3 regions of the Streptomyces sp. NBC_01304 genome follow, and region 3 is predicted to be linked to each of the others. Evidence: predicted binding sites of a transcription regulator. Region 3 holds the regulator's gene; each other region holds the start of a gene.
What was found. The regulator HspR, encoded in region 3, represses chaperone genes until heat shock. The targets are predictions, from matches to a motif close to TTGAGNNNNNNNNNCTCAA.
Positions count from the first base shown of each region.

Region 1: a site for HspR is predicted at 4,875-4,893, ahead of lon (endopeptidase La). Genes of this name have one in related genera too.
Region 2: a site for HspR is predicted at 7,210-7,228, ahead of dnaK (molecular chaperone DnaK). Genes of this name have one in related genera too.

Region 1 is NZ_CP109055.1:4,054,077-4,064,069, reverse strand. It holds gene OG430_RS17600 (MFS transporter) at 1-441, opposite strand, end outside; gene OG430_RS17595 (TetR/AcrR family transcriptional regulator) at 603-1,265, shown strand; gene OG430_RS17590 (rhomboid-like protein) at 1,265-1,978, shown strand; gene OG430_RS17585 (class I SAM-dependent methyltransferase) at 2,053-3,186, shown strand; gene OG430_RS17580 (SAM-dependent methyltransferase) at 3,179-3,955, opposite strand; gene OG430_RS17575 (GNAT family N-acetyltransferase) at 4,100-4,783, opposite strand; gene lon (endopeptidase La) at 4,916-7,336, shown strand; gene OG430_RS17565 (lysozyme) at 7,450-8,280, opposite strand; gene OG430_RS17560 (MarR family winged helix-turn-helix transcriptional regulator) at 8,553-9,047, shown strand; gene OG430_RS17555 (protein phosphatase 2C domain-containing protein) at 9,224-9,993, opposite strand, start outside.
Region 2 is NZ_CP109055.1:2,360,691-2,370,683, reverse strand. It holds gene OG430_RS10300 (DUF6345 domain-containing protein) at 1-1,361, opposite strand, end outside; gene OG430_RS10295 (OsmC family peroxiredoxin) at 1,853-2,278, shown strand; gene OG430_RS10290 (HEAT repeat domain-containing protein) at 2,563-7,116, opposite strand; gene dnaK (molecular chaperone DnaK) at 7,299-9,176, shown strand; gene OG430_RS10280 (helix-turn-helix transcriptional regulator) at 9,098-9,993, opposite strand, start outside.
Region 3 is NZ_CP109055.1:5,406,151-5,416,143, reverse strand. It holds gene OG430_RS23975 (polysaccharide deacetylase family protein) at 1-669, opposite strand, end outside; gene OG430_RS23970 (class I SAM-dependent methyltransferase) at 666-1,508, opposite strand; gene dnaK (molecular chaperone DnaK) at 1,983-3,857, shown strand; gene grpE (nucleotide exchange factor GrpE) at 3,854-4,531, shown strand; gene dnaJ (molecular chaperone DnaJ) at 4,565-5,770, shown strand; gene OG430_RS23950 (heat shock protein transcriptional repressor HspR) at 5,772-6,218, shown strand; gene OG430_RS23945 (fibronectin type III domain-containing protein) at 6,303-7,673, opposite strand; gene OG430_RS23940 (hypothetical protein) at 7,756-8,010, opposite strand; gene OG430_RS23935 (hypothetical protein) at 8,007-8,213, opposite strand; gene OG430_RS23930 (peptidoglycan-binding protein) at 8,227-9,075, opposite strand; gene OG430_RS23925 (hypothetical protein) at 9,098-9,733, opposite strand; gene OG430_RS23920 (hypothetical protein) at 9,769-9,915, opposite strand; gene OG430_RS23915 (hypothetical protein) at 9,912-9,993, opposite strand, start outside.

The sequences.
Region 1 (9,993 bases), 1.4 Mb from region 3:
GCAGCCGACCTGCGCGATGGCCCAGCCGATCAGGAGCATCGTCACGCTGTTCGCGAGGCCCACGATCGTCAGTCCGCCGAGGGCGACCAGCGAGCCGCCGATCAGCCAGGGGCGGCGGCGGCCGAAGCGGCTGGTGGTGCGGTCGGACAGGGCGCCGAAGAGCGGGTTGCCGATGAGCGCGAGGAGGGCGCCGACGGAGAGGACCTTGGCCAGGGCCGCGTTGCGCTCCGCCTCCGGGGCGATCTGGGCGACCCGCACCTGCAGGGTCACGATGATCGGGGTGAAGACCGCGATGCAGACGCCGAGTTGAGCGGCGACGAGACCGAAGATCAGCTTGCCGGGGGCGTTCGGCGGCTGCGGGGCGCCGTGCGGCTCGGTCCCCGGGGCGCCGGCACTCGGGGATGCGGCCGCGCCGGGCGGGGCGTCGTGGACCAGGGCCATGGCGGCCTCCTGTCGGGGACGGGGGCGGCTTCGTCGCCGCTCCTGTGTCCAAAGGTTAAACACGAAAACCGCGTAGGTACTAGGTTTTGGTTTTGTGGCCTGGATCACGGGCCCGCAGCCTCCCCGGCAGTGCCCCGGTGGGGGCGATTAAAGTGGCTCACATGTCGCAGAGCCAGGGCCCTAAGTCCCAGAAAACCGCAGCTAGAGGCACCTATGCGGTGGGCGATGAGCGACGCGCCCGGATCCTCGACACCGCCGTCGAGCACTTTGCCCAATGGGGCTTCCACGCCTCCTCGTTGGCCCGGATCGCGAAGGATGTCGGGATCACCCAAGGTGGGCTGCTGCACCACTTCCGCAGCAAGGAAGACCTTCTGTTTTCAGTTCTTGAACGCAGCGAAGAACATGACGTGGAGCAGATCTTCCGCACCGAGACCCATCCGACCGAGACCCATCCGGCGAGGGAGCTCTGCGCGGCCGTGCTCGCGCTCGCCGAGGTCAACACCCGGCGCCCCGGCCTGGTGAAGATGTTCAACGTCCTGGTCGGCGAGTCCGGAAACCCGGGCCACCCCGCGCACGCGTACTTCACGGCGCGCTACGACCGGGTGATCGACCAGACCACCGAGGCGCTGCGCCGCGCGGTCGCCGGCGGAGAGCTGAAGGCGGACACCGACTGCCGGGCCGTCGCGCAGGAAATGATCGCGGTGATGGACGGGTTGCAGATCCAGTGGGCGCTGAATCCGCGGGCCATCGACATGATCGGCTCGTTCCGCGGGTACCTGGACCGCTTGCTGCGGTCGATCACGGTGGAGGAGGCGGGACTGTAGTGCGGGACCTGGTCGGGGCCGTGACACGGCGCGAGGAAGTCCGCCCCTGGCGGCAGTTCCTCCGACGCCTGCTGCCCACCCCCACCGCGACGCCCTTCACCTTCGGCTACGCCCTCGTCCTGGCCGTGACCTCGCTGTTCACCGAGTACGCCGACCCGCACCTGGTCGACCGGCTGCTCCAGGTCTCCAGCACGGACGTCGAAGGCCTGGCCCAGGCCCCGGCCCTGGTCATGGTCGCCAGCGCGCTGTGGATCGCCGGCGGACTCACGTCCCCGTACGCCCTCGCCTTCCTGGTCGTCCTCACCGCCCTGGAGCGCCGCATCGGCGGGTGGCGTACCGCCGGGATCTTCCTCCTCGGTCATGCCGCGACCACGCTGGTCACCGAAGTCCCCATCGCCCTCTCGGTGTTGACCGGCCATCTGCCCGACAGCTCCCTGCACCGCCTCGACTACGGCATCAGCTTCGGCGTCACGGCGGCCGTCGGCTCCCTGGCCGGGCTGCTCGTCCCGTGGGCGCGGCTGCTGCTTGCCGGCGGCACGGCGCTCGTCCTCGTGAACGAGCTGATCGCGTTCGCCGACCCGATGGCCGACTGGGGGCATCTGTTCGCCCTGCTCATCGGGGTCGCCTCCTGGCCGCTGGTGCGCCGGTGGCGGCGCGAGCGGGGCGGGCCGGCGAGGGACGTGGGCCAGGTCAGGCGCGTACAGAAGGTGTAGCCGCCCCGTGGGGCGAATTGGCATCCGGTGCCGTCCGCCACCGATACTGCTTCCCTGAAGGGGAGAGGTCGCACGTGAACACGATCCACTGGACGGACGCCGACGACGAGCGGCGCACGGCCCGCTGGTACACCCAGAACGCCACCCCGCCCCCCAAGCGCGTCATCACCGCAGGCGCCCGCATCAGCGTCGCCGCCGCGTATCGCCACGTCAGCGAGGGGACCGCGCTGCTCTGGCAGGGCGACTACCCGTCCGCGCGCCGTCTGCTCACCTCCCTGCGCCGCAAGCTCGACGGCATTGCGCAGCCCAAGTCCGACTCCCTGGCCCAGGCCTTCCACCTGCAGCGCCGTGAGCAGGCGAGGCGGTCCCGGGTCCTCGGCATGCTGCTGATCCCGTACGCCGACGACTGGGCGATCGGCCTGCGGCAGGCGCCCGACGTCCGGGAGGCGTGCGTCCAGGCGTACGGGGAGTGGCCGGGCGGCGACGAGCCCGTGGTGGGCTCGCTGCGTGAACTGCTCGGCATCGTGGGCGCGTACGAATGGCGTCGCAAGGGCGTCGAGATCCCGGCGCTCGGCGCGGGCGCCCGGATCCACCCGCACTACGGGGTCTTCTCGCCGGTCCGTGGCGAGTACGTCGACCTGGTGGCGAAGGCCCCGCTGCCGGCCGGCGCCGACTCGGCCTTCGACATCGGCACCGGCACCGGTGTGCTCGCCGCGCTCCTGGCCCACCGGGGTCTGCGCCGCGTCGTCGCCACCGATCTGGACCCGCGCGCGGTGGCCTGCGCCCGGGACAACGCGGAGCGGCTCGGGCTTCCGGTCGAGGTGCGGGAGGCCGACCTCTACCCGGCCGGCCGCGCCCATGTCGTCGTCTGCAACCCGCCCTGGCTGCCGGCCCGCCCGCGCACCCCGCTCGACCACGCCGTGTACGACCCGGGCAGCCGCATGCTGCACAGCTGGCTCGACGGTCTCGCCGACCACCTCGAACCGGGCGGCGAGGGCTGGCTGATCATCTCGGACCTCGCGGAACGGCTCGGCCTGCGCGGCCCCACGGAGCTGAGCGACGCCATCGACAAGGCCGGGCTGCGGGTGGTCGGGCGCCTGGACACGCGGCCCCGGCACGGGCGGGCGGCGGACCGGGACGATCCGCTGCACGAGGCCCGCGCGGCGGAGCTCACCACCCTCTGGCGGCTGGCGCCGCGGGCTACGTGAGGCGCAGCAGGGTGTGCGGCTCCGGGCGGGCCTCCTGGCGAAGCAGCAGGGTGACGAAGCCGAGCGTGCCGCGGTAGCCGCCGAGCCATTGGGTGCGGTGCTGCTTGGCGGTCGCCAACACCTCTTCGCTCTCCGGGTGTTGGGGGTTGTCCAGGGCCCAGCGGGTGAGGGAGCCGGTCCACGACCACTCGTAGTCGTCCCACTCCTCCTGGGTGCTCACATGCCCGTGGAGCGGGATCCAGCCGTTCCGCTCGACGAGCTCGACGGTGCCGGCGAGGTCGGTGTACTCGTCCTCGGTGAAGCCGACCTGGAGGGTCTCCTTCGTCGGGGGCCGCTCCCAGAAGCCGTCGCCGACGAGGACGGCGCCGCCCGGCGCGAGGTGTTTGCGGGCGGCTTCGAGCGTGGGCAGGAGGCCGCCGAAGGCGTGCGTGGAGCCGACGCAGAGGACCAGGTCGTACGGGGCGTCGCCGTTGAAGTCGGCCGCGTCCTGGTGGTGCAGCGTGATGCGGTCGGCCAGGCCGGACTGGGCGATGTGCTCGCGGCCCCGGGCCAGGGCGGGCTCGCTCAGGTCCACGCCGTCGGCCCGCACGCCTTCGCGGTTGGCCACGGCCCAGATCAGCCACTCGGCCTCGCCGCAGCCGAGGTCCAGTACGCGCTCCGTTCCCCGGGGGAGGGCGTGGGCCAGGAGTTGGTCGACCCTCTGGTCGCTGAGGGGGGCAGCAATGGGGTGCTCGCTGTGGGCGAGGCTGCTGAGGTCGTCGCGGTGCATGGGGGGATTTTGGCCCCTCCCCGCCCCTTCCCGAAAGTCCTGACGGACAGCTTCGGGGGCTGCCGCCCCCGGACCCCCGCCTGGATTACGGCCTTCGGCCTCGTCCTCAAGCGCCGGACGGGCTGGGTTGGCCGAACGGGCTCATCAGCCGAACTGCACGCTCGCCATCGCCGCATGAGTCCGCCACCCCACCGCCTCGTACATCAACCGGCCCTCCAGCGTCCCGACCAGAATCCCGGTCGAGGCCCCGGCGTCTAGCGCGGCGTTCTGCAGCACCCGCATCACCAAGGACCCGAGCCCCTTGCGGCGGTGCAGCGGCGACGTCTCGATCTGGTCCGCCACCGCCGTGGCGCCCGTCGCCGCGATCTGCCCCCGCGCGGCCAGTGACCCGTCCGCGGCCGTGACCATCACGCGCACGACCCCGCCCCGATGCCAGACCCGCATCCGATACCCCTCGGGCACGGCCACCGCGGCCGACCGTTCGAGGTCGAGCGTCATCAGGAACCCGGGCAGGTCCACGCTCCAGCCCGACTCCGCCCCGCCGAGCCACGGCATGATCAGCTCCTCCGCCGCGTCGGGCTGCGCGAGGTCGAGCGTCACCTGGGGCAGGAACACCTTCAGCCAGCGCCCGGCCACCGCCGAGTCCACCGCGAGCTTGCGGATGACGGCCTCGTCGCCGTCGGGAATCAGATGCCGCGCCGTCTCCTTGAAGTTACCGACGGCCACGGTCCAGCCCCAGGGCTCCTCGTCGGGTTCGGCGGCACCGCGGGACACGACCCAGCCGTCGATCCAGGACTTGACCAGCGGTGTAATGGATGAAGTAGGCATGCGTGCATTACATCGTTCTCGACAGCGGCCTCGCGACCCCTGATCGCTCAGAGCGAACACCCTCTGGGGAACATCTCCAGGCTCACAAGCATTGAGTCGGCATAGCTCAACTTGATTGCCGAAGGGGAGATCATGGCATCGACGTCCGCATCCGCATCGCTCACCCTGCCCGTGCTGCCGCTCGACGACGAGGTCGTGCTGCCCGGAATGGTGGTCCCGCTCGACCTCAACGATCCCGATGTACGCGCCGCGGTGGAGGCCGCCCAGGCCGCCGCCCGCAGCGAGCCCGGGAAGCCAAAGGTGCTCCTGGTCCCGCGCATCGACGGGACGTACGCCGCGACCGGCGTGCTCGGCACCGTCGAGCAGGTCGGCCGGCTGGCCGACGGCGACCCCGGCGCCCTGATCCGCGCCCGCAAGCGCGTCAGCATCGGCGCGGGCACCACCGGTCCGGGCGCCGCCCTGTGGGTCGAGGGCCTCGAAGTCGACGAGCCCGTGCCCGACCCGCTGCCCGGCTCGGTGACCGAACTGGTCAAGGACTACAAGGCACTTGCCACCAGCTGGCTGCGCAAGCGCGGCGCCTGGCAGGTCGTCGACCGCGTACAGCAGATCGAAGACGTGTCGGCCCTGGCCGACAACTCCGGCTACTCGCCGTTCCTGACCGTCGACCAGAAGATCGAACTCCTGGAGACCGCAGACCCGGTGGCCCGCCTCAAGCTCGCCATCCAGTGGCTGAGCGAGCACCTCGCCGAGCAGGACGTCGCCGAGTCCATCGCCAAGGACGTCCAGGAGGGCGTCGACAAGCAGCAGCGCGAGTTCCTGCTCAGGCGCCAGCTGGATGCCGTACGCAAGGAACTGCGCGAGATCAACGGCGAGCAGGAGGGCGAGGAGTCCGACGACTACCGGGCCCGCGTCGAGGCCGCCGACCTGCCCGAGAAGGTCCGCGAGGCCGCCCTCAAGGAGGTCGACAAGCTGGAGCGGTCCAGCGACCAGTCGCCCGAGGGCTCCTGGATCCGCACCTGGCTGGACACCGTCCTCGAACTCCCGTGGAGCGAGACGACGGAGGACCAGTACGACATCCAGGGCGCCAAGGCGATCCTCGACGCCGAGCACGCCGGCCTGGACGACGTGAAGGAGCGCATCACCGAGTACCTGGCCGTACGCAAGCGCCGCTCCGAGCGCGGTCTCGGCGTGGTCGGCGGCCGTCGTGGGGGAGCGGTGCTCGCGCTCGTCGGCCCGCCCGGCGTCGGCAAGACCAGCCTCGGCGAGTCCGTCGCGCACGCCATGGGCCGCAAGTTCGTGCGCGTCGCACTCGGCGGCGTACGCGACGAGGCGGAGATCCGCGGCCACCGGCGTACGTACGTCGGCGCCCTGCCCGGACGCATCGTCCGCGCCATCAAGGAGGCCGGCTCGATGAACCCGGTCGTCCTCCTCGACGAGATCGACAAGGTGGGCTCCGACTTCCGCGGCGACCCGGCCGCAGCCCTCCTCGAAGTCCTCGACCCCGCCCAGAACCACACCTTCCGCGACCACTACCTGGAGGTCGAACTCGACCTCTCCGACGTGGTGTTCCTCGCCACGGCCAACGTCCTGGAGGCCATCCCGGAGGCCCTGCTCGACCGCATGGAGCTGGTCCGCCTCGACGGCTACACCGAGGACGAGAAGGTCGTCATCGCCCGCGACCACCTGCTCCCGCGCCAGCTGGAGCGGGCCGGTCTCGAAAAGGACGAGGTGACGCTCGACGAGAGCGCGCTGCGCAAGCTCGCCGGGGAGTACACCCGGGAGGCGGGCGTCCGCAACCTGGAGCGGTCGGTCGCCCGGTTGCTGCGCAAGGTCGCGGCGCAGCACGAACTCGGCGAGCGGGGGCTGCCGTTCACCATCAAGGACGAGGATCTGCGCGGTCTCATCGGGCGCCCGCACCACGTCCCGGAGTCGGCCCAGGACCCGGCCGAGCGGCGCACCGCGGTACCGGGTGTCGCGACGGGTCTGGCCGTGACCGGCGCGGGCGGCGACGTCCTCTTCGTCGAGGCCTCGCTCGCCGACCCGGAGACGGGCGCGGCCGGACTGACCCTCACCGGCCAGCTCGGCGACGTGATGAAGGAGTCCGCGCAGATCGCGGTGTCCTTCCTGCGGGCGCACGGAGCCGAACTCGAGCTCCCCGTCACCGACTTGAAGGACCGGGGCGTGCACATCCACTTCCCGGCGGGCGCGGTGCCGAAGGACGGCCCGAGCGCGGGCATCACGCTGACGACCGCCCTGGCCTCGCTGCTCTCCGGCCGCCTCGTCCGCACGGACGTGGCCATGACCGGCGAGGTGTCGCTGACGGGACGCGTCCTGCCCATCGGCGGCGTCAAGCAGAAGCTGCTCGCCGCGCACCGGGCGGGCGTCACCACGGTGATCATCCCGAAGCGGAACGAGGCCGACCTGGACGACGTACCGGCCGAGGTCCTTCAGAAGCTGGAGGTCCACCCGGTGACCGACGTCCGCCAGGTCCTCGAACTGGCCCTCGCCCCGGCGACCAACGGGGCGAGCCCCAAGGTCCCGATCGCGGCGTGACGGGCGCGATCAGGAGCGGACGGCCCTCCCCCTCGACCGACGAGGGGGAGGGCCGTTTCGTACGCGCACACAGCCGGATGCGTACGCACACGTCCTGAGGGCGGCGGTGGACGTCAGCCGTTGGCGAGGGCCACCACGCGGTCGAGGGCGCCGTTGAACTTGTTGTGGTCGCCGACGATCGGGCCGGACGACGTGTACTGCCAGATCGTCTGGAAGCCCCAGCCGGCCGGGAGTTCACCGGGCGTCGTGTTGTAGCGGGCGATCCACAGCGGGTTGGTGGCACCGAAGCCGCCGTAGTTGCCGGTGCAGTCCTTCCACCAGCTGGTGGCCGTGTAGATCACCGCGTCGCGCCCGGTGCGGGCCTTGTAGCGGTTCAGGAAGTCCCTGATCCAAGTGACCATCGCCGACTGGCTCTTGCCGAAGCACTGCGCCCCGTACGGGTTCCACTCGATGTCCAGCGCGCCGGGCAGCGTCTTGCCGTCACGCGACCAGCCGCCGCCGTTGTTGACGAAGTAGTCCGCCTGGGTGGCACCGCTCGTGGTGTCGGGGGTCGCGAAGTGGTACGAGCCGCGGATCATGCCGACGTTGTACGAGCCGTTGTACTGCTGGGCGAAGTAGGGGTTCTTGTAGTACGTCCCCTCGGTGGCCTTGACGTAGGCCCACTTCACGCCGCTGGACCAGAGGCCGGACCAGTTGACGTTGCCCTGGTGGCTGGAGACGTCGACGCCCTCGGTCTGGACGGCGTTGGGGTCGGCGGGCGGCAGCTGGCCCTGGCCGTCGTGGCCGACGACGCCCATGCCCATGCGGGCCGAGCCGCGGGTGGGCGCGTCGGCGGCCTGGGCGCTGGTGGGGAGGGAGACGAGGAGCGAGAGGGCGGCGAGCAGAATGCCGACCGCGGTGAGGCGCGAGCGGCGTGGTCCGGATCCGGGTCTGTGCACGGGCATTGCGTGCCTCCGAAGGCCTCGGTGGTGCACTGGGTGATGCACTTGGGGGGAACCTGTCGACATACGGACATGCCCTCATGTCGCTGGTGCAGATCTTTGGCTCAGATCCCTGGTGTGGGCATGTCATCCGGTGCAGTAATGAAGCTACGCACGTAGAAGAGGGGTAGGGAAGGGGGCCTTGGGGCTGCCGTTGGTCTACTCCTGCGAAATACTGGCCCAGCTGCGGCAATGGCCGCCGCTGAAAGAAACTTTCAGGATCGGGAAAGCGTCGAATGGGTGCTGACGTGCACGAGAGCGAAGGGGCCCCGGGGGATCACCCGGAGCCGGGAAGTGGTGTGGACCACGAATTCCTCGCCCTGGAGCGGGAGTTGACGGTCTTTCTGCGCCGCGCCCGCGCCTCGTCCGGCGAGATGGCCAGGGAGGTCCACCCCGAACTCGAACCCGCCGCATACGGCCTGCTCGTACGCCTGGAGGAGGCCGGCCCGCAGCGGGCCACCGAGCTCGCCGCGTACATCGGAGTCGGCAAAGCGACGATGAGCCGACAGCTGCGCGCCCTGGAGGAGTTGGGCCTGGTCGCGCGCACCCCGGACCCGCTGGACGGCCGCGCCTCCCTGCTGCACCTCACGGAGGAGGGCCGGGCCCGCTACCGCGTCGTCCGGGACGCCCGCCGCGGCCAGTACGTGCAGCGGCTCGCGGGCTGGGACCGCAGCGAGGTGGCGGAGCTGGCCCGCCTCCTCGGCCAGCTGAACGCGCGCTCGGAGAGCTGAGGGGGGGGCGGGGCGGGCTGGAGCGGGGCCGGGCGGGGCGGACTGGAGCGGGGCCGGGGCGGGCCGGGACCGGGCGGGGGCCAGGGCCGCGGGCCGGGCGGGTGCTCGTGGGGGAAAAGGGGCGTATACGCGACCGAAATGCCCCTTATTGCTGACCCTTTCGCCCCAGTAGCCCCCTACAGCTCGACGAGCGCCGCCGCTGCGTCGTCGTGGGGCTTGCCGCGCGGGAAGGTGGCGCCCTCCGGGTCCGTTCGCTCCAGGGTCCGGACGCGGTCGATCAGGGCCTGGGGGCCCTCCTTACGGAGGACGGCGAAGCACTCCGGCCAGTCGCCCTCGCGGAAGGTCTCGACCCAGCGGGTCACCCCGTCCGTGAGGGCCGCGAGCGAGCGGACCTCCGAGCGGCGCAGCTCGCCCGTCACCGCGCGTTCCGCGACCGAAGGGTCGGCCGCCGCCGTGTAGAAGCCGCCCTCGGCGTTGCGTAGCGCCTCGACCGCGGCGCCGTACTCGCGGCCCAGCGCCGCCCGCTCCGCCGAGCCGCGCGGCAGCGCCCGTACCCGGTCGCGGAAGGCCCGCACCTCGGACGGGAGTTCGTCCAGGCGGCGGTCCAGGACTGCGCTCACCGTGCCGTCCGGGGCCTCGATCAGCAGTGCCGAGTCGGACAGGACCAGATGCTCGACCCGGTCCGTGTCCCAGCGCACGACGACCGCAGTCGCCTGCGGAGTTCGCTGGTGAGAAAGGTCACAGGTGTCCCGGTGGGCGTCCGCCGTGCGGGAGATGGCCGTACTCAGTACGTCGGTCAGCGGCATATCTCGCCGTGAAACCGACAGTTCACCCAGCGCCCCGCCGAGCCGCGCCGTGAACCACGGAACGGAATGCACACAACCGTCGTCGCCCGCCGGTGGTGTCACGCCGTCGAGGAGTACGAGCACCCCGCCCTGTCCTGACG
Region 2 (9,993 bases), 3.0 Mb from region 3:
GCGGCGGGCTTCGCGCCACCCTTCGGCGACGGCGGGGCCACGGCGGAACTGGGCGTCCGCGTCGCGCCGGTGGCCTCGCGGGTGGACAGCTGCGCCTGGACGACGGTTCCGTCGTTGTCCAGCGCCACCCTGATCTCGCCCCGGTCCGGAGTGATCACCGGCACTCCGTCGAAGGCCTGCCGGAAGGTGACGAACGTCTGCAGGGAGTACGGCTCGCCGAGCTCGGTGCCGTCCTTCTTGCCGGAGTTCTCCATCAGGTCGTGCACCGAATCCAGGACCAGCTCGGCCCCTTGGGCGTGCTGCTCGGCGAAGGCACGGGCCGCCTCGACCGCGCGGTCGGTGGGCAGCTGGGTCTTGTTGCGCCGGTTGGGCTCGGCGAGCTTCACCCAGCGGATCGCGTGCGGCGCCGTCGAGATGGACCGGTCACCGGAGTTGACGCTCGCGACGCCCTGCCGCTCGATCTGGACCTCCTGCAGCGCCGCCGACGGGAAGTTCGCCAGCTGCCCCAGCTTGGTCAGTTCGGCGCTCGGGTCGCGCGGTGCCAGCTGCACGGTCTTCGGGTCCTTCGGGGCCTGGGTGGTGGCCTCGCGCAGGCCCTCGCGTGCGTAGTACCAGCGCCACACGTACCAGTTGTCCGGCGTGTGCTCCCGGTAGAAGTTCCGCTCGCCGTTCAGCCGCGCCGTCGCCTCGGCCTGGGTCGCGCCGGTCGCGCAGACCGACGGGGCCTGGCCCTTGTAGATGTCCCAACTGGCGTTCAGCCACGCGTCGCAGTAGGTCTGGCCGGCCCGCCACTTCTCCCAGAACTTCTTGCCGTAGTCACCGCTGTCGATGCTGACCGTCTCGAAGCCGAAGATCATGCGGGAGCCGAGGTTCGGGCCCGCCCAGGTGCGGATCGGGTTGTGGCCCGCAAGGACGCGCAGCGAGAAGCAGGTCGACCAGAAGACGTAGTTGGCCCTCTCGTTGCCGAACGCCATCCGGTTGGAGACCGCGTCACTGCGGCCGTCCCACACCGCGCCGAGCGGCGCGAAGAACACGCCGTTGCCGTCCATGCCGCCGTGGCCCGAGTGGTACACGGCACAGACCGCGTCCATCCCGTACCGGTCCTGCCAGTTGTCGTACGTCTCCTCGTACGCCCACGGCTGCACGCCGCCGTCGGCGAACCAGAAGTTGCGGTCGTAGAACTGCTGCAGGTATGCCAGCCAGCCGGTGGCGTCCGCGTGCGTCTGGGACAGTGGCGACTGGTTGACGAACTTCTGGATGCTGAACGCACCCCACCATCCGAATGTCGAGTCACGATCGACCGCTCCCGGCTTCTCGCCTTCGAACGGTGACGGCCCTCGGTCGCCAAAGATCATGCGCATGGCCAAGCCTCCCCTTTGAGTGCTCCGCTGAATGCTCTGTCTCCAGTGCGCCCCCGCACGTGCCCGGCACGGTGCCGTGACCGCACTGCTCCCCCTGCCCCGCCGTCGCCCCACGACGAGGGGGGCTCAACGTGTCACCGCGCGGGGCCTTTCGCCAGCGCCGATTCCGGTCATCCGGGCTGCGCCACAGGCATGTCACGTCGCCCCAGGGGACGCGCGGGGGCAGGGAGCCGCCGGTGGTACGCGCCCCGCGCGCGCCTCGCCTTGTGCGCTGCGTCCCGAGGCCAGCAGGCCACCCACTGTTCGTACCGGACCCCGTGCACCTGCGCCCCCCACTCGAACACCGCGCCGCAGCCGGTTTTCGGCCGCGGCCGGGCAAGGGGCCGTTGTTGCCCGTACGGGGCCGCCGGGTGTGGTCGGATGGGGGTGACGCTCATCGTCCGGAACCGTCCTGAACTGCTTTGCAGCGTCCCTTAGAGGAAGGAAACGTCGTGGCCACGACGCGCACCGCTCACACCGTCTGGGAAGGCAGCCTGACCGAAGGCGCCGGCGAGGTGACCCTCGACTCCTCGGGCATCGGCAAGTACCCGGTGTCCTGGCCGTCCCGCGCCGAGGCGGCCAACGGCAAGACCAGCCCCGAGGAGCTCATCGCCGCCGCCCACTCCAGCTGCTACTCGATGGCCCTGTCGCACGGCCTGACCGGTGCGGGCAACCCGCCCACCCGGCTGACCACGCAGGCCGAGGTCACCTTCCAGCCGGGCACCGGCATCACCGGGATCCACCTCACCGTCGAGGGCGAGGTCCCCGGCCTCGACGAGGCGGCGTTCCTTGCGGCGGCCGAGGACGCCAAGAAGAACTGCCCGGTCAGCCAGGCCCTCACCGGCACGACCATCACGCTGGACGCGAAGCTGGCCTGACGTCCATCGCACGCCCTTCGCGTGAGCACCCTCGCCCCGGCCGTGAACTCGGCCGGGGCGAGGGTGTGTTGGCGTACGGGAGTACTCACTCGCTAGGGCCTGTCCGGCGGATCTTCGCGGGCCCACGACGCCTGGCACGCGCCCCCAGCCTCCGGCCGGGGGTGCCCCCGCTCGCCGCACGCCCGAATCACCCAAGTACGTCCAGTACGAGGGCGATCCGGGCGCACGCCGAGAGCACGCACCAGACGCCGCGGGCTCTTCCGCGAAGATCCGCCGGACACGCCCTAGTCGTCCGCCGCACCCTCGATCCGGTCGAGCACGGCTGTGTAGCGTTCCCGGCGGTCGGGGCGGGCGTGAGCCGAGGCGTGGCGGAGTGCGGGCACCGCCGGTGTGCCGATCCGGACGAGGCCGTCGGCCGCCGCCCTGCGGACGACGGGGTGCGGATGTGCGAGCAGCGCGGTCACGGCCGGGATCGCGGGCTCCCAGGCGGCGTGGCCGAGGGTCTGGACCGCCATCCGTACGACGTTCGGCTCGGGGTCGTCGAGGAGCAGCGCGGTGTGTGCCAGGTAGGCCGCCCGGTCGAGTGCGGTGCGCGCGGCGCGGTGGGCGTGCAGCCTGATGCCCGGCTTGGGGTGGTGCAGCAACTCGCCGATCAGTTCGGCCAGTTCGGGGTCTCGGTCCTCGGTCAGCCGGGTCAGGGCCCGGCGCACCTGCTCCGGGGTGCCCGTACGGGCCAGCTCGCGGGTCTCCTCGCGGGTGGTGCGGCCTGCGGGGGTGCCGGGTGGGGTGCGGGTGAGCAGGGCCGAGAGCGCGGCGGCGTCCTCGGCGGCGGAGTCCGGGCCGCGCAGCGGGCCGTCCACGAGCAGGATGCGGTCGGCGATCGCGTCGCGGCCCTCGGCGCGCAGCCGCTCCAGGGTCCGGGCCAGTGCGGGCGTCCTCAGGAGCGTACGTCCGAGAAGAAGGTCGACGAATCCCCAGCGCCCGGCGGCGAGTTGGCCTTCGAGGGCCTGGGCGAGGACGTCGGCGGGGACGCGGTGGAGCAGCCCTGCGGCCTGCACCCGCAGGGCGGGTGAGCCGTGCTCCCACTGGTCGAGGAGGAGGGGGAGCAGTGGTTCCAGGCCGGCCGGTTCGAGCGCGGCCGCGGCCTGGAGCAGCCGGTCGGGGCGGACGCCGTCCGCCTGGAGGTCGCGCTTGCCGAGGGTGGGCAGGGGGCGGACCAGTTCACCACTGACCGGCACGGTGACGCGGCCCCGGAGGAAGGCGCGCAGCACGAGCAGGCGGGTCTCGGGTTCCGGCCAGTCGAGAAGGGCTCCGGCGGCGGCGTTCCGGCGGTCTTCCCCGGGTGCCTCCAGCATGGCGGCCAGGCGCTGGAACTGGGCGGCCGAGCGCGGCTGGTCGAGGTCGTCGACCGCAACGACCCTTGGACGTACGTCAGTTGACGGATCGCCGGTCTCGGTGAGGATCCAGGCCGGGGTGTCGAGGGGCTGGAGCGCGGTCATCCAGCCGAGGAGCGCGGCACGGACCGCCTGGCCGGCGTCGGGGTAGAGGTCGATCAGGGCCGTGAGGCGGGTGCGGGAGTCGGGCGGAGAAGGCGGGCGCCCCACGGTGCCGGATGCCGTGCCGGCCGTGCCGGTCGTTCCGGGCGCGCCGGTCGTGCCGTCCGCGACCAAGACCGCGCTCGTGCTGTCCTCGGACCGGCGCCGGAACTCCCGCAGTGCGTCGGGTGTGCGGGCCGCCTCGGTGAGCGAGGCTCGCCACTCCTCGTCGGCCCGTTCGGCGGCCCGGACGGGTTCCGACGCTCCGAACGCCTCGTGCAGCAACGCCACTTCGGCCCGTCGCGGGTCGGGGGTGAGCCCCGCCGAGGCGAGGGCCCGGTCGAGGTCGGCGCGGACCAGGACCGCGCCGAGGGCGCGCAGCAGGGGCAGCGTGGAGCGTACGCCCGCCGGGGCGGGCGGCAGCGCGCGCACCGCACCAAGCACCTCGGGCGCCTCGGCCGCCGGGAGCTCGGCCGCGACCGCTTCGAGCACGGCGAGCAGCCCGTCCCGGTCCGCCCCCGAGGCCTCGGCGAGCCCCGCCAGCAGAACTCCCTTGAACCGGGCGTACGTCGACAGCTCCCAGGCCGCCCACGGAGCCGGGCAGAGCAGCAGCGTGACCCGCAGCAGCCGGTCCCGGTCGGCGGGCCGCGCGGCGGCCAGCTCCAGCCAGTCGGCGAGCAGCGGTCGCAGCGTCCGCAGCCCGAGGGGATGCGGCAGTTGAGGCAGTGCGGCGATGCGCAGGGCGGCCTCGGGATGCCAGCCGTCGGCGAAGAGCGTTTCGACGTCGGGCTCGGCAGGGGCGGGCACCGCGTGGCCGTGCTCCGCCAGGAGGGGCGCCAGTTCGCCGAGTTCCCCGGTGGCGAGGCGTATCCGCTCCTCGGCCAGGAGGGCGAGCAGCGCCGGGGCGACGGGCGAACCCTGGGCGTGCAGGGCGGCGACGGCCCGCGCGGACAGGGCCCGGTCCAGCCCCAGGATCAGCAGCTCGCGGGCGTCCTCGGCGCGCTCGGCGGCAGCGATCAGCGTGGCCGCCCAGGCGTCACCGAGGATCTGCCGGAGGGCGCCGAGTACGGCGGAACGCAGACCGGGATTGCCGTGGTGGCCGAGCCAGTACAGGAGCTTCGGCACCGCCGCGGGCGCCCCGGCCCGGGACAGCACCTCGGCAGCGGTCTTCTTGATGTTCATGGCGGGGTGGTCCAGGCACTCGGCGATCGCCCCCGCCGCCCAGTCGGCCCGCGCCCGGCCGAGCGCGAGCAGCGACTGCCGTACGGTCTGGACGTCCTCGGCCCGGGTCAGCGTGATGAGGGTCGCCGACAGGGCCTGCGCGTCGTCGCCCGAGGTGCCCTGCCCGGGCCCCAGCAGCGCGATCACCTGCTTGCGGACGTGCCGGTCGCGGTGGCGAAGCAGCCGGTGCACCCGGGGGCGGATGTGCGGGGACGGGGCCCTGAGCAGGAGTTCCAGCAGGATGGACTGCTCGCCGTCACCGAGGTCGTCGCGGTCGAGCAGGCCGAGGGCCAGGTCCGCGACGAGTGCGTGGCCCGCCTCGTCCGGGCCCGCCGCGTCGAGCAGACAGACCGGCCGGATCCTGCCCCGCCGGTGCAGCCGGGCGCCCAACGCACGTATGGCGTCCAGGACTTCCTGCGGCACTGCGGGCGCGTCAGCGGGCAGCTCGTCCCGCGTGCGGACCGCCTCCGGACCGCCCGGCTCCAGGAAGGCGGCCTGCTCGGCCACGATGCGCAGGACGAGATCGGCCAGGACGGGCAGGAGGTCGGCGCCCCCGTGGGCGGCCAGACGGCAGAGTGCCGCCACGGGTTGCTCGGGGTCCAAGTGGGCCCGCAGGAACGCCAGTTCGCGCTCGTCGGGACCGCCGAGATCGGCCGCGACGGGGCCGGGCAGATCGGCGGGGTCGAGCCGGTCGAGGAGCTTGCGCCGGCCGGCCGGGTCGTCGGTCAGCTGCCACAGCAGGGCCAGCGCCCGGTGCCGTACCGCCCGAAGAGGCGGCGCGATCGGACCCGCGCCGCACAGACCCGCGCGTAGCGCCGCGGCCGTCCGCTCACCGCCGATGGCCTCCAGGGCGTCGAGCACCGGACCGGGATGCGCCGGCAGCAGCGCGAGCACGGCGTCCTCGGCCGGGGTGTGGCGCAGGGTGCGGAGCGCGTGCAGGAAGGGGGCGGGCGCGGGAGTCAGCGGGAGTACGTCGGTGATCGCGTCGCCGATCGGCGGGTCGCCCGCGAGGCCCTGACCGGCCAGCGCGACCAGGAGGTCCAGCCGCCGCGGCCAGGAGGGGTCGTCCGGCGCGGCCCCGGTCAGGGCGCGGAACATCTCCTGGCGGCAGGTGAACAGGATCGTGGCGACCTCGCCCGCCGGAATCGAGTGATCGGCGAGGGCGAGCGCGACGACCGGCCCGGCCTGCGCGTCGGAGGGGAAGTGGCCTCGCCGGTGCAGCCCGCGCAGGCACGTCACCAACGGCCCGCCGAACAGCAGCGGATCGCGGCCCGCGAACGACGTCAGCCCGGGTATGTCGCCGCGCTCGGCCAGGTCGCCGAGGAGCTCCAGGGCGCGGCGGCGCAGCGCGGGCGGCAGGTCCGGGTCTTCGAGGGTCGTCCGGAGTACGTCCCCGTGGCCGTGCCGGGCCACCGCGGCGAGCGCGGCCTCGGCACGCCCGGGCTCGGCCGACGCCGCGTCGGCGGCGAGGAACGGAGTGAACCGCTCGCGCGGCCACGGCTCCAACGCCGCCCAGGGCTCGGCGAGTTCACGTAGAACGGCGGTTGCCGTCCGGCCCTCGACGAGCGCCGCCAGCCGCGCGCGCACCCGGGCGGGCGCGAGCAGGCCCGTGTGCAGGCCCTGGCGGACGAGGCGCAGCGCCTCCGGGCGCAGCACCGGGTCCGTGCTGTCGGCGAGTGCGGAGACGAGTTCGTCGGGCCGGTGGGCGGCGGCCAAGTCCGTGCTGCGGACGGCCTGGTGGAGGAGCTCGCCCGCGGGTTCGTTCCGGACGACCGCCGCATCGTTGAGCAACTCGGCGCGCAGCCACGCCACTTGGACCCGTACCGGCAGATCGGCCGTACGCCACTGGAGGTGGCGGGCGCCTTCGAGGTGCCGCCCGAGGCGTTCGTGGAGGCCCGCCTGCACCAGGGCCGCCTCGGCGGGCTCGGCCACGGAGGTGGGCAGGAGCGCCGCGAGTGCGGCTTCCTCGGCGGGGCCCGCCGCAGGGTGGGCGGCCAGCCGGAGCAGACCCTGATGGCGTCGACGGGGGTCGTCGTCCTTCAGGAGCTGTCCGAAACCGTGGTCTGTCGGCGAGGTCGTCACCAGCGGATCCTAGGCACCGTGCGGGCGGCCTTTCCAACGGATTGCTGCGGGAGAGGAGCCGACGGCGGTCGGCTGCAGTACCGGCCCGGGGGATTGACAAGGCATCGCTCAAGTTTTGTGCTGGAGCTCCAGGGCACGCGGGCAGGGATCGGGACATCGGAAGACTCCGGAAGGGGACTGACATGGCACGCGCGGTCGGCATTGATCTCGGTACGACGAACTCCGTGGTCGCCGTACTGGAGGGGGGCGAGCCCACCGTCGTCGCCAACGCGGAGGGGGCCCGCACCACACCCTCCGTGGTGGCCTTCGCCAAGAACGGCGAGGTGCTCGTCGGCGAGGTCGCCAAACGGCAGGCGGTCACCAACATCGACCGCACCGCCCGCTCCGTCAAACGCCATATGGGCGAGCCCGATTGGCGCTTCCCGCACGAGGGCCAGGTGGACGGCACCCGCTTCACCGCGCAGGAACTGTCGGCCCGCGTCCTGCAGAAGCTCAAGCGCGACGCGGAGTCGTATCTCGGCGAGACGGTCACCGACGCGGTGGTCACCGTCCCCGCCTACTTCGACGACACCCAGCGCCAGGCCACCAAGGAGGCCGGCGAGATCGCGGGCCTGAAGGTCCTGCGCATCATCAACGAGCCGACCGCCGCCGCCCTCGCGTACGGCCTGGACCGCGGCGACGAGCAGACCGTGCTCGTCTTCGACCTCGGCGGCGGCACCTTCGACGTCTCGCTCCTGGAGATCGGCGAGGGCGTGATCGAGGTCAAGGCCACCAACGGCGACACCCACCTGGGCGGCGACGACTGGGACCAGCGGGTGGTGGACCACCTGGTCAAGCAGTTCAAGAACGGCCACGGGGTCGACCTCGCCAAGGACAAGATGGCCGTGCAGCGGCTGCGCGAGGCCGCCGAGAAGGCCAAGATCGAGCTGTCGTCGGCGGGCGAGACCACCGTCAACCTGCCCTACATCACGGCATCTGCGGAAGGCCCGCTGCACCTGGACGAGAAGCTGACCCGCGCCCAGTTCCAGGAGCTCACGGCGGACCTCCTGGAGCGCTGCAAGACGCCCTTCCACCAGGCGGTCAAGGACGCCGGGATCAAGCTCGCGGCCGTGGACCACGTCATCCTCGTGGGCGGCTCGACGCGGATGCCCGCCGTGACCGAGCTGGTCAAGGAGCTCACCGGCAAGGACCCGCACAAGGGGGTCAACCCCGACGAGGTGGTCGCCGTGGGCGCCGCGCTGCAGGCCGGGGTCATCCGGGGCGACGTGAAGGACGTCCTGCTGCTCGACGTCACGCCGCTGTCCCTCGGGATCGAGACCAAGGGCGGCATCATGACCAAGCTGATCGAGCGCAACACCACGATCCCGACGAAGCGTTCGGAGGTCTTCACCACCGCTGCCGACAACCAGCCCTCGGTGGGCATCCAGGTCTTCCAGGGGGAGCGCGAGATCGCCGCGTACAACAAGAAGCTCGGCGTCTTCGACCTGACGGGCCTGCCGCCCGCGCCGCGCGGCGTGCCGCAGATCGAGGTCACCTTCGACATCGACGCCAACGGGATCATGCACGTCTCGGCCAAGGACCGGGCGACCGGGCGCGAGCAGAAGATGACCGTCACCGGCGGGTCCGCGCTGCCGAAGGACGACATCGACCGGATGGTGCGGGACGCGGAGCAGTACGCGGACGAGGATCGGCGGCACCGGGTGGCAGCCGAGACCCGTAACCAGGCCGAGCAACTGGCCTATCAGACCGAGCGGTTCGTGCAGGAGAACGAGTCCCGGATCCCTGCCGATACGAAGGCGGAGGTCGAGACGGCGCTCTCCGAGCTGAAGGAGAAGATCGAGTCTTCGGCCGAGGACACGGAGGTGCTGCGCGCGGCCACGGAGAAGCTGGCCGTGGTGAGCCAGAAGATGGGGCAGGCGATGTACGCCGCCGCGCAGGAGGCCCCGTCGGACGCGGCGTCTCCCGAGGCTGAGCCCGAGGATCAGGCTCCGGGGTCCGAGGACGTCGTGGACGCGGAGATCGTCGATGACGAGAAGGGGCCGAAGGACGGCGCGGCCTGAGCATGCGCACCCCCACCGGACCGGCCAGGTGGGGCACTCACGCGGGGGCGGTAGTGCTCGCCGAAGAGCCGTGCGACGAGTTCGCCCCGGCTGGAGACCTCCGCCTTGCCGAAGACGGCCTTGAGATGGTCGCGCACGGTGTGCGGGGAGATGAACAGCGTCGCGGCGATCTCGGTGGTGGGCAGCCCGCGCGTGACGAGATGGGTGATCTCCAGCTCGCGGGGAGTCAGACCGTACGCCTCGGCGATGAGGACGGCCCGGTCGGCGGCCGCCGTCGGCTCGATCACGAGTGCCACGGGACCGGGCCGCCCGGCGGGGCCGTCGAGGCAGGAGGCATGACAGGTCAGCCAGCGGTCGTCGAGGGTTCGGATCCGTACCCTCGCGCCGCCTGCCCGCTCGCGGCCCCGGGCGATCGCCCGGGCCTGCAGCACGGTGGCGACCACCCAGATCGGCAGCCTCAGGCCCAACTCCGTGGGAATGGACGGACCTTCGGGCAGGCGCGCGAGATGCTTTCGCGCCTCCTCGTTGATCGACGTCGGCTCGCCGGAGGGGTCGAAGAGCACCAGCCCGGGCGTGGGCGCGTCGGCCGTGCCGCCGGACGAGGACGGGCGGGCGAACCGGCGCACCTGCGCGGCAAGCGGGCCGGACAGACCGGCGAGCAGCGCGCTTTCGGCCGGGCCGAACCGGACGCCACCGCGCATCCGGAACAGGCTCACCACGCCCCAAGGCCGGTCGCCGATCCGGAGCACGGCCCGTAGCTCGTCGTCGACGCCCTGGCCCTCGAGCAGCCGGCTGAAGCGCGCGCTGCGCGCGGGCA
Region 3 (9,993 bases):
CCCGTTCGGATAGGCGAACGAGGTCGGCGCCACCCCGAGGAACCCCGTCAGCAACCGGTGCGCGTCCTCGATCTCCCGCTCCACGGCCGCCCCCTCGCACCGGTCGAGGCACGGATGAGTCAACGTATGACTCCCGACGGCCACCCCACCGTCCACCAGCTCCCGCAACTCCTCGGCCGACAGCTGCTGCCGCCGGGGCCGGACCGGCAACTCGGCCAGCATGCGCCGCCGTTCCGCGTCCGGCACCTGCTTCACCGCATGCCCCAGCTCGTCGCTCAGCCCCTCCCACCAGAACGGCTCGTCCGTCCCGATCAGCCCCGCGACGACATACGCGACGGCAGGCACCCCGTACGCCCGCAGCAGCGGAAGCCCGTCCACGTACAGCGACCGGTCCCCGTCGTCGAAGGTGAGCAGCACACTGCGCGGCGGCAGCGGGCGCCCCTCGTGCACGGCCGCCTCGACCTGCCGCAGGGACACCGGCGAGGCGATCCGGGTGAGCCGTTCCAGCTGGGCCTCGAAGGCGCTCGCGTCCTCGATGCCGTGGTAGCAGAGCACCGCGAGCCGGGTGGCCGCGCGGGACCGGAACCAGGCCTGGGCGGGGGAGTGCTGCAGCGCCCGGTCGAGGCCCTGCCACTGCTCGTAGCGCTGGTACCAGGTGGCGAGGCTCATCGGGTGATCCCCTGCCCGGGGAAGGACGCGCCGTAGCCCTCGCCGGGGTGCCAGTGCCCGGCCGGGTCCTCGCGGAAGTGCAGGTAGGACCGCCCGTGCCGCTCCGACCACTCGCCGAGCGAGGTCAGCCAGTGGCTCGCGGTGGACATGACCACGGCCTGCTCGTTCAACGCCGGTACGACGGCGTCGAGTTCGGCGGTCTCATGCGCATGCCCCACATACGTGTCGAGCATCAGCAGGCCTACGCTGCCGGGTGCGAGCCGGCCCAGCTCCGTCACGGAATCCCCGACGACGCGATCGGTGACGTCCGCGTACGGACCTCGTACCAGCTCCCCGTACTGCGGATCGATGTCCACGGTGGTCAGCCGCCCGCTGCCGTTGCGCAGGAGCGCGGCGGCGAGCAGGCAGCTGGTGATCCCGCGATGCACCCCGGCCTCCACGACCCGCTCGGGCCGCAGGGCCCGCACCACGGCGTACGCGGCGGCCCGGCGCGCATAGCGGACCAGGTGGTCGCAGGTACGGCGACGGGGGCTCGCGGCGAGGGTGCGCCGCAGGTGTTCCCTGAGGTCGTGGTCGGCCTCGACCTCGTCGAGGTAACCGCGGAGCTCGCTCACCGGGTGGCCGGTGACGGTGGCGGCGAACCAGGCGAGCTGCTCCCGGTTCACGTCCTTCAGGTCGTACGTGAAGCAGGCGTTCTCGCGTGAACGCACCAGCCAACTGCCGGACTGCTTCAGCACCTTCGCGTTGTGCCGGGCGACGGTGGCGAGCCGCACGGGGAAGTTGGCCACGGGGGCGAGGGGGCTGGCCGCGATGCGCCGGGTCAGGGGGGTGGGTTGCATGCCTGGCAGGCTAGGAGACGGGGTGCGAATTGCGAGCAAACCGGGCATTCTGGGCATGGCTGTGTCGAGATTTCCTCCCCCGCCCCGCCCCTTCCCGAAAGTCCTCAAACGCCGGACGGGCTGATAAATCAGCCCGTCCGGCGTTTGAGGATAGAGGCCGCAGGCCGATCCGGGGTCCGGGGCGGAGCCCCCGAAGCCGTCCGCGGGGACTTCGCGTCCCCACCCACCCCGCGTCCCCACCCACCCCCAGCCGTCCGCAGGACTTTCGGGAAGGGGCGGGGTGGGGGAAATCAAAAGCCGCTGTGACGCATGGGACGCAAGGGGCCCACGGGGAAACCCCGAGCCCCACCACCCCCACCCCTGCCCGTAAGGCCAGAATAAAAGTTGAGTCGGGTCGACTCAGCTCTGTTGACCCGCGGCGAGCGGCATGGCACTCTTGAGCCAGTTCCACTCAAGTTCTCTGGAGGATCCAAAATGGCACGTGCGGTCGGCATCGACCTGGGCACGACTAACTCCGTCGTCAGCGTTCTCGAAGGCGGCGAGCCCACCGTCATCACCAACGCCGAAGGCGCCAGGACCACGCCGTCCGTCGTCGCCTTCGCCAAGAACGGCGAGGTGCTCGTCGGCGAGGTCGCCAAGCGCCAGGCAGTCACCAACGTCGACAGGACCATCCGCTCGGTCAAGCGCCACATGGGCACTGACTGGAAGGTGGCCATCGACGGCAAGGACTTCAACCCGCAGCAGATGAGCGCCTTCATCCTGCAGAAGCTGAAGCGTGACGCCGAGGCCTACCTGGGTGAGAAGGTCGTGGACGCGGTCATCACCGTGCCCGCCTACTTCAACGACTCCGAGCGCCAGGCGACGAAGGAGGCCGGCGAGATCGCGGGCCTGAACGTCCTGCGCATCGTCAACGAGCCCACCGCGGCCGCTCTCGCCTACGGGCTCGAGAAGGACGACCAGACGATCCTCGTCTTCGACCTCGGCGGCGGCACCTTCGACGTGTCCCTGCTGGAGATCGGCGACGGCGTCGTCGAGGTGAAGGCCACCAACGGCGACAACCACCTCGGTGGTGACGACTGGGACCAGCGCGTCGTCGACTACCTGGTCAAGCAGTTCAACAACGGCCACGGCGTGGACCTGTCCAAGGACAAGATGGCGCTCCAGCGCCTCCGTGAGGCCGCCGAGAAGGCCAAGATCGAGCTGTCCTCGTCCACCGAGACCTCGATCAACCTGCCCTACATCACGGCGTCCGCCGAGGGCCCGCTGCACCTGGACGAGAAGCTCACGCGCGCCCAGTTCCAGCAGCTGACGTCCGACCTTCTGGAGCGCTGCAAGACGCCGTTCCACAACGTCATCAAGGACGCGGGCATCGCGCTCTCCGAGATCGACCACGTCGTTCTCGTCGGTGGCTCGACCCGTATGCCGGCCGTCGCCGAGCTCGTCAAGGAGCTGACCGGTGGCCAGGACGCCAACAAGGGCGTGAACCCGGACGAGGTCGTCGCCATCGGCGCCGCCCTGCAGGCCGGTGTCCTCAAGGGCGAGGTCAAGGACGTCCTGCTCCTCGACGTCACCCCGCTGTCCCTCGGCATTGAGACCAAGGGCGGCATCATGACCAAGCTCATCGAGCGGAACACGACGATCCCGACCAAGCGGTCCGAGATCTTCACCACCGCCGAGGACAACCAGCCGTCCGTCCAGATCCAGGTCTACCAGGGCGAGCGCGAGATCGCGGCGTACAACAAGAAGCTCGGAATGTTCGAGCTCACCGGTCTGCCGCCGGCCCCGCGCGGTGTCCCGCAGATCGAGGTCGCCTTCGACATCGACGCCAACGGCATCATGCACGTGACGGCCAAGGACCTCGGCACCGGCAAGGAGCAGAAGATGACCGTCACCGGCGGCTCCTCGCTGCCGAAGGACGAGGTCGACCGCATGCGCCAGGAGGCCGAGCAGTACGCGGACGAGGACCAGCGCCGCAAGGAGGCGGCCGAGTCCCGCAACCAGGGCGAGCAGCTCGTCTACCAGACGGAGAAGTTCCTCACGGACAACGAGGACAAGGTCCCCGGCGACGTGAAGACCGAGGTCGAGGAAGCCATCGTCGAGCTGAAGGAAAAGCTCAAGGGCGAGGACTCCGCGGAGATCCGTACGGCCACCGAGAAGGTCCAGGCCGTCGCGCAGAAGCTCGGCCAGGCCATGTACGCCGACGCCCAGGCCGCGCAGGCCGCGGGCGGCGACGCCCCGCCGGCCGGTGACGCGGGCGCCGAGGCCAAGGCTGACGACGACGTGGTGGACGCCGAGATCGTCGACGACGAGAAGCCGAACTTCGACAAGGACAAGGGCGGCGCCGCATGACGGAGGAGACCCCGGGCTTCGAAGAGCAGCCCGACGTCCCCTCCGGCGACACCCCCGAGGCCGCTGAGCCGAAGGCCGCTTCCCCCTCCGACGAGGAGGGGGCGGCGGCCCCGGCCGGGGACGCAACAGCACAGGCAGCAGGTCTGACGGCCCAGCTGGACCAGGTCCGCACCGCGCTCAACGAGCGCACGGGCGACCTCCAGCGGCTGCAGGCCGAGTACCAGAACTACCGCCGCCGGGTGGAGCGGGACCGGATCACGGTCAAGGAGATCGCCGTCGCGAACCTCCTGACCGAACTCCTCCCGACCCTCGACGACATCGGCCGCGCGCGGGAACATGGCGAGCTGGTCGGCGGGTTCAAGTCGGTGGCGGAGTCGCTCGAGACGGTCGCCGCCAAGATGGGCCTGCAGCAGTTCGGCAAGGAGGGCGAGCCCTTCGACCCGACGATCCACGAGGCCCTGATGCACTCGTACGCGCCGGACGTCACCGAGACGACCTGCGTGGCGATCCTGCAGCCGGGGTACCGGATCGGCGAGCGCACCATCCGCCCCGCGCGGGTGGCCGTGGCCGAGCCGCAGCCCGGCGCGCAGACCGTCGCGGAGGGCAAGGAAGCCGCCGAGGCCGACGAGGCTTCGACGGATGACAAGGACAACGGTGGCCCCGACCAGGGCTGACGTATCCGGCACTCGGAAGGAGGGACGCCGGGGATGAGCACCAAGGACTTCATCGAGAAGGACTACTACAAGGTCCTCGGCGTCCCGAAGGACGCCACCGAGGCCGAGATCAAGAAGGCGTACAGGAAGCTCGCGCGCGAGTTCCACCCGGACGCCAACAAGGGGAACGCCAAGGCCGAGGAGCGGTTCAAGGAGATCTCCGAGGCGAATGACGTCCTCGGCGACCCGAAGAAGCGCAAGGAGTACGACGAGGCGCGTGCTCTGTTCGGCAACGGCGGCTTCCGGGCCGGTCCCGGCGGCGCCGGCGGCGGCACCTTCAACTTCGACCTGGGCGACCTCTTCGGAGGCGGCACCCAGGGCGGCGGCGCCGGCCAAGGCGGCCAGGGTGGCGCCGGCGGCTTCGGCGGCGGGCTCGGGGACGTCTTCGGCGGTCTGTTCAACCGGGGCGGTGCGGGCGCGGGCACGCGTACGCAGCCGCGTCGGGGCCAGGACATCGAGTCCGAGGTGACGCTCAGCTTCACCGAGGCAGTGGACGGCGCGACGGTTCCTCTGCGCATGTCCTCCCAGCAGCCCTGCAAGGCCTGCTCCGGCACCGGCGACAAGAACGGCACACCGCGCGTGTGCCCGACCTGCGTCGGCACGGGCCAGGTGTCGAGGGGCGGCGGCGGAGGGTTCTCCCTCACCGACCCGTGTGTGGACTGCAAGGGCCGGGGCCTCATCGCCCAGGACCCCTGCGAGGTCTGCAAGGGCTCGGGCCGCGCGAAGTCCTCGCGGACCATGCAGGTACGCATCCCGGCCGGGGTCTCGGACGGGCAGCGCATCCGGCTCCGCGGCAAGGGCGCACCAGGTGAACGGGGCGGTCCGGCAGGCGACTTGTACGTGGTCGTGCACGTCGACACCCACCCGGTCTTCGGCCGCAAGGGCGACAACCTCACGGTCACCGTCCCGGTGTCCTTCACCGAAGCCGCCCTCGGCGGCGAGGTGCGGGTCCCCACCCTGGGCGGCCCGCCGGTCACCCTGAAGCTGCCGCCCGGCACGCCGAACGGCCGCACCATGCGGGCCCGCGGCAAGGGCGCGGTCCGCAAGGACGGCACCCGCGGCGATCTGCTCGTGACGGTGGAGGTGGCGGTTCCGACTTCCCTCTCCGACTCGGCGAAGGAAGCACTGGAGTCCTACCGCAAGGCGACTGAGGACCACGATCCTCGGGAAGAACTGTTCCAGGCCGCGAAGGGAGCTTGAGATGGACGGCCGTCGACGAAATCCGTACCAACTGACCGATGAGACCCCGGTGTACGTGATCTCGATCGCGGCCCAGCTCTCCGGCCTGCACCCGCAGACGCTGCGCCAGTACGACCGCCTCGGCCTGGTCTCCCCGGACCGCACGGCCGGGCGCGGCCGCCGCTACTCGGCCCGCGACATCGAACTGCTCCGCCAGGTGCAGCAGTTGTCGCAGGACGAGGGCATCAACCTCGCCGGCATCAAGCGCATCATCGAGCTGGAGAACCAGGTCGCCGCGCTGCAGTCCCGCGTGGCGGAGCTCTCCTCCGCAGTGGAGGGGGCCGCCGCCGCCATGCAGCAACGTGAGGCCCAGGTCCACGCCTCGTACCGACGTGATCTGGTGCCGTACCAGGAAATGCAGCAGACGAGTGCGTTGGTGGTGTGGCGGCCCAAGCGGTCGTCGGACTAATCGGAGCAGCACACCGAGCGCTCAACTGTCCGAAGGGGCCGGGAGGTTACAGACCTCCCGGCCCCTTCTGCGATCACGTTGCCCTCACGTACCGGTGTAGGCGGGGTTGGACTCCTTGCCCCAGTCGTCGACGGTGACGACGTAGTACCTGGCATGGAACCAGCCCGGATCGTCGTATCCGTCGCTCCAGGCCGAGGTCTCACCGGCCAGGGTCCAGGTGTCGTCGTTCGGGCCGAGGCGGTAGACCCGGATGCTGCTCGCATTCGGATATCCGCCGCCGTCCCACGACAGGTGGTTCACGCCGTCGGTGTACCAGGCCGTGACGCCCGAGGGCGTCGGCGACTGGCCCGGATCCGGACGGGTGGCCGTCACGGTCTCCGAGTACGGAGAGACGCGTCCCTGTGCGTCCACGGCCCGCACCCGGTAGCTGACGGGGACGCCCTGCCGGGCTCCCGCATCGGTATAGGCCGGGCTCTCGGAGATACGGGGGTCGTCCGGGTCCTGCGGCCCGTCGGACACCTTCCAGATCTCGTAGTGGTCGACCGGGCCCGAAGAGGGCTGCCAGCGAAGGGTGTTGCCCCCGGTCGTGCCCGTCGCGGTGAGGCCGGTCGGAGTGCCCGGCCCGCTGTTGAGGCTGACGACCTGCTGCTCGGCGCTGTTCGGGGAGCCGTTGCCCGCCTGGTCGAAGGCACGGATCCGGTAGTGGTACGTCTCGCCGGTGGCCGGCGGGGCGTCCGTGAAGGTGGTGCCGGTGAAGGGGTCCGAGCCGCTGATCGTCGTCCAGTCGGCCGCATCACCGGTCCGGCGGTACACCTGGTAGCCGCCGAGATCCATCTCCTTGTTCGGGTCCCAGGCCAGGTGCGCCTTGCGTGAGTCGTTGTCGTACGTCGCCGTGAATCCGGTCGGTGCCAGTGGCGCGGTCGTGTCATCGGAGCCCGAAGTGCGGGGCACATAGCCGAACTTGACGTTCGCCGCCCCCGTCCAGTTGACGAAGTCGATGCGAAGAGAGTGCTTCCCGGCAGGGATGTCGAGGTCGACGGTCTTCGCCTGTGTCGCCGACACGTTCTTCCAGAGGTCGACCTTGCGGACGCCGTCCAGGTAGACGCGCAGGCCGTCCTGGGCCGCCACGGGGAACGAGAACGGGCCGCCGGAACCGAAGTCCCGGGTCACCGTCCAGCGCACGCCGAAGTAGTTGCTCGGCAGGCCGGCGGCCGGGGCGCCGGTGCCCCAGTCGTGGTCGACGGCCGCGTCACAGTCCGTCTGCTTCGGCGTACCGGAGAAGGTGGTGTTGGCGAAGAACTGCCGCTTGTAGACGGGCGAGGCGCAGTCCACCGCGGCGGCGGAGGTCGGAGCCGCGACGGTGAGGAGGCTGCCTGCGGTGGCTGCCACGACGGCGGTTGCGGCGAGGGCCCGGGCGGCGCTTCTGCCGCGGGCTGCGGGTCTGGCTGAAGTCATGGTCAGCCAGACCCGCGAGGGCCCCGGTTGGTTGTATCGATCACCCCAAGTAGGCGTGAATCACGCCCTGTTGGCGCATCCGCTAGCGGCTCGTCGCCTGCCAAAGCGTCACGATCAGTGCCGTGCAGGAGCTGAGCGCCGCCAGGGACGGCAGGGGCCAGCGGCTGCGTTCGAGGGCGTCGAGGCGTTCCTCGTGTTCGGCAAGGGCCTTGTCCGTCTGGTCGGCGCGTTGCAGGAGCAGGGCCAGGTCGCCGCGGGTGGTGGCGAAGCCGACGTCGACGGAGCGGCGCAGGCGTTCCAGTTCGAGGGCCACGCCCTCGGTCTGGGCGGGGCTCATCCACCTGCCCCCTTCCGCAGCCAGGACGGCAGCAGTCGCTCCACCTCGGGGAGCGCCATGGCCCGGCTGAGCGCGGCGGCCACCGCCACCACGCCCGCGAGGGCGGGGATCGAGTCGGCCGTGGCGTCGCCCGCGAGGAGCGGGATCAGGGCGAGCAGGGTCTGGACAGTCGTACGCACAGTGCGGCGCGTGGCATCGGTCATCGGCCGGCCCTCCTCAATCGGCTTGCGGGACGCGGAGCTTGTCCCAGCTGATCCGGCCGGGTATCCCGTCTGCCGCCGCCCCGACGTAGCCGAGCTTGCGCTGCCAGGCGGCGTACGAGGTCCGGTCGGCCTCGCCCCACTCGGGGCCGGGACCGACCGCGTACCGCCCGCAGCCCTCGGCGACCAGGCGGCGGCCGAGTGCCGTGATCAGTGCGCTGCGGCGGCTGGACGTGAAGAACTCGGTGCCGGGGAAGGGCGCGTAACGGGGCCTGGGGGAAGTGGTCCCGATGCGGGCGCCGATGCGCGTGCGCATCGTCGGCATCGAGAAGGACGGGTCGATCTTCCGGCGGGTCCACTCCTTGTGGCCGATGACGCGTGCGCCCGGCCAGCCATGGGATCGGCAGATGGCTGCCGACAACCGCTCCACCGCGTCGAGTTGAGCGGCCGGATACGGATCGTGCCCGTCCCCCAGGTTCTCGATCTCGAAGCCGTAGAAACGGGCGTTGCCGTCCACGGCGTCGGGGCCGGGGCGGGACGGGAGGGCGCGTGAGGTGCGTACCGCGTCGAGGACGGCGGTCGAGCCGCTGCCCGCGTGATTCGTACGGCCGTACCCGACCAGATGGACCGTGCCGTCCTTGGAGATCAGGCCGATGCACAGCGGACCGGGGAGGTCGGGAGTGCCGGTGCGGCACAGGGACAGGCTTTTCCGGCCCGCCGTGTGGTGCAGCATGACGCCGTGGACCGGGCCCCAACTCCCCTTGTGATTGCGGTTGTACGTCTTCCAGTTGCCGTGTTCCCTCATGCGGACGCCCTCGTCGCGCAGGGCGCGGGCGAGGGCGTCGGGGGTCAGGGGTGAGGACATGGTGCTCCTCCTCAAGGGGTGGTCAGCCCATGGGTGCGACGGTGACGAAGCGGTTGACGAAGGTGGCGGTGTTGGTGGCGGCGGCGGAGCGGTAGGCGCCGGTGACCGTGTAGGTGAGACCGGGGGTGAGGCCGGAGACCGGGTACTGGATGCTCGCCGAGACCAGGTTGGTGCCCTGGACCACCGCGGCCCGCGCATCATCGGCGGCGCTGACCACGGTGCTGCTCTGCTTCACGGCGGCCGACAGATAGGCCGTGCTCGCCGCGCTGTTGCTCATGCGGGCGCCGAGGGTGATGAGGACGGTGCCGGACGGCGGGGCGAGGAAGCCGACCGACAGGGGCTCGGTGGGGATCTCGACGTAGGTGGCCGAAGCGGTCGTGTTGGGCCGGTAGTTGTACCAGTGAGAGGGGTTGGGGAAGACGGGTGCCCACACCTTCGCGTTCGGGTGGTAGTAGAAGAGGCGTCCCGGGTTGTTCAGCCAGGCGACCATCCCGCCGACCGGGTCCTTCACCTTCGCCTCGCGGTCGGCGGCGTCGGTGAAGCGCAGGACGGTGCGGCCGTCGACGGCTTCGGCGAGGGACTGCAGGTGCAGCGGGACATTCGCGGCATCGGTGGGCTGGGGGTAGGGGAGATTGCCCATCGGGGTGAGCGCGACCATGGTGAACTCCTAGTCTTGAGAGGCGGGTTGGGACTTCAGCCCCAGAGCGGGGGCGGCAGGATCTCGCCGGGGATCATGCCGGTGTCGTCGGCGCTCGCCAGGGGGTTGTCGATCGGGGTCGGACCTTCCGGCAGCGCGTACTCGGGGACGTCCCCGTCCAGGTGCTCCGCCGGCTCGCTCATGCCGCCGCTCCCGTCGTCTCCAGAAGCGTGCGATAGCTGACCGCGCTCGTCGTGAGCGCTTCGAGCGTCGCGTATCCC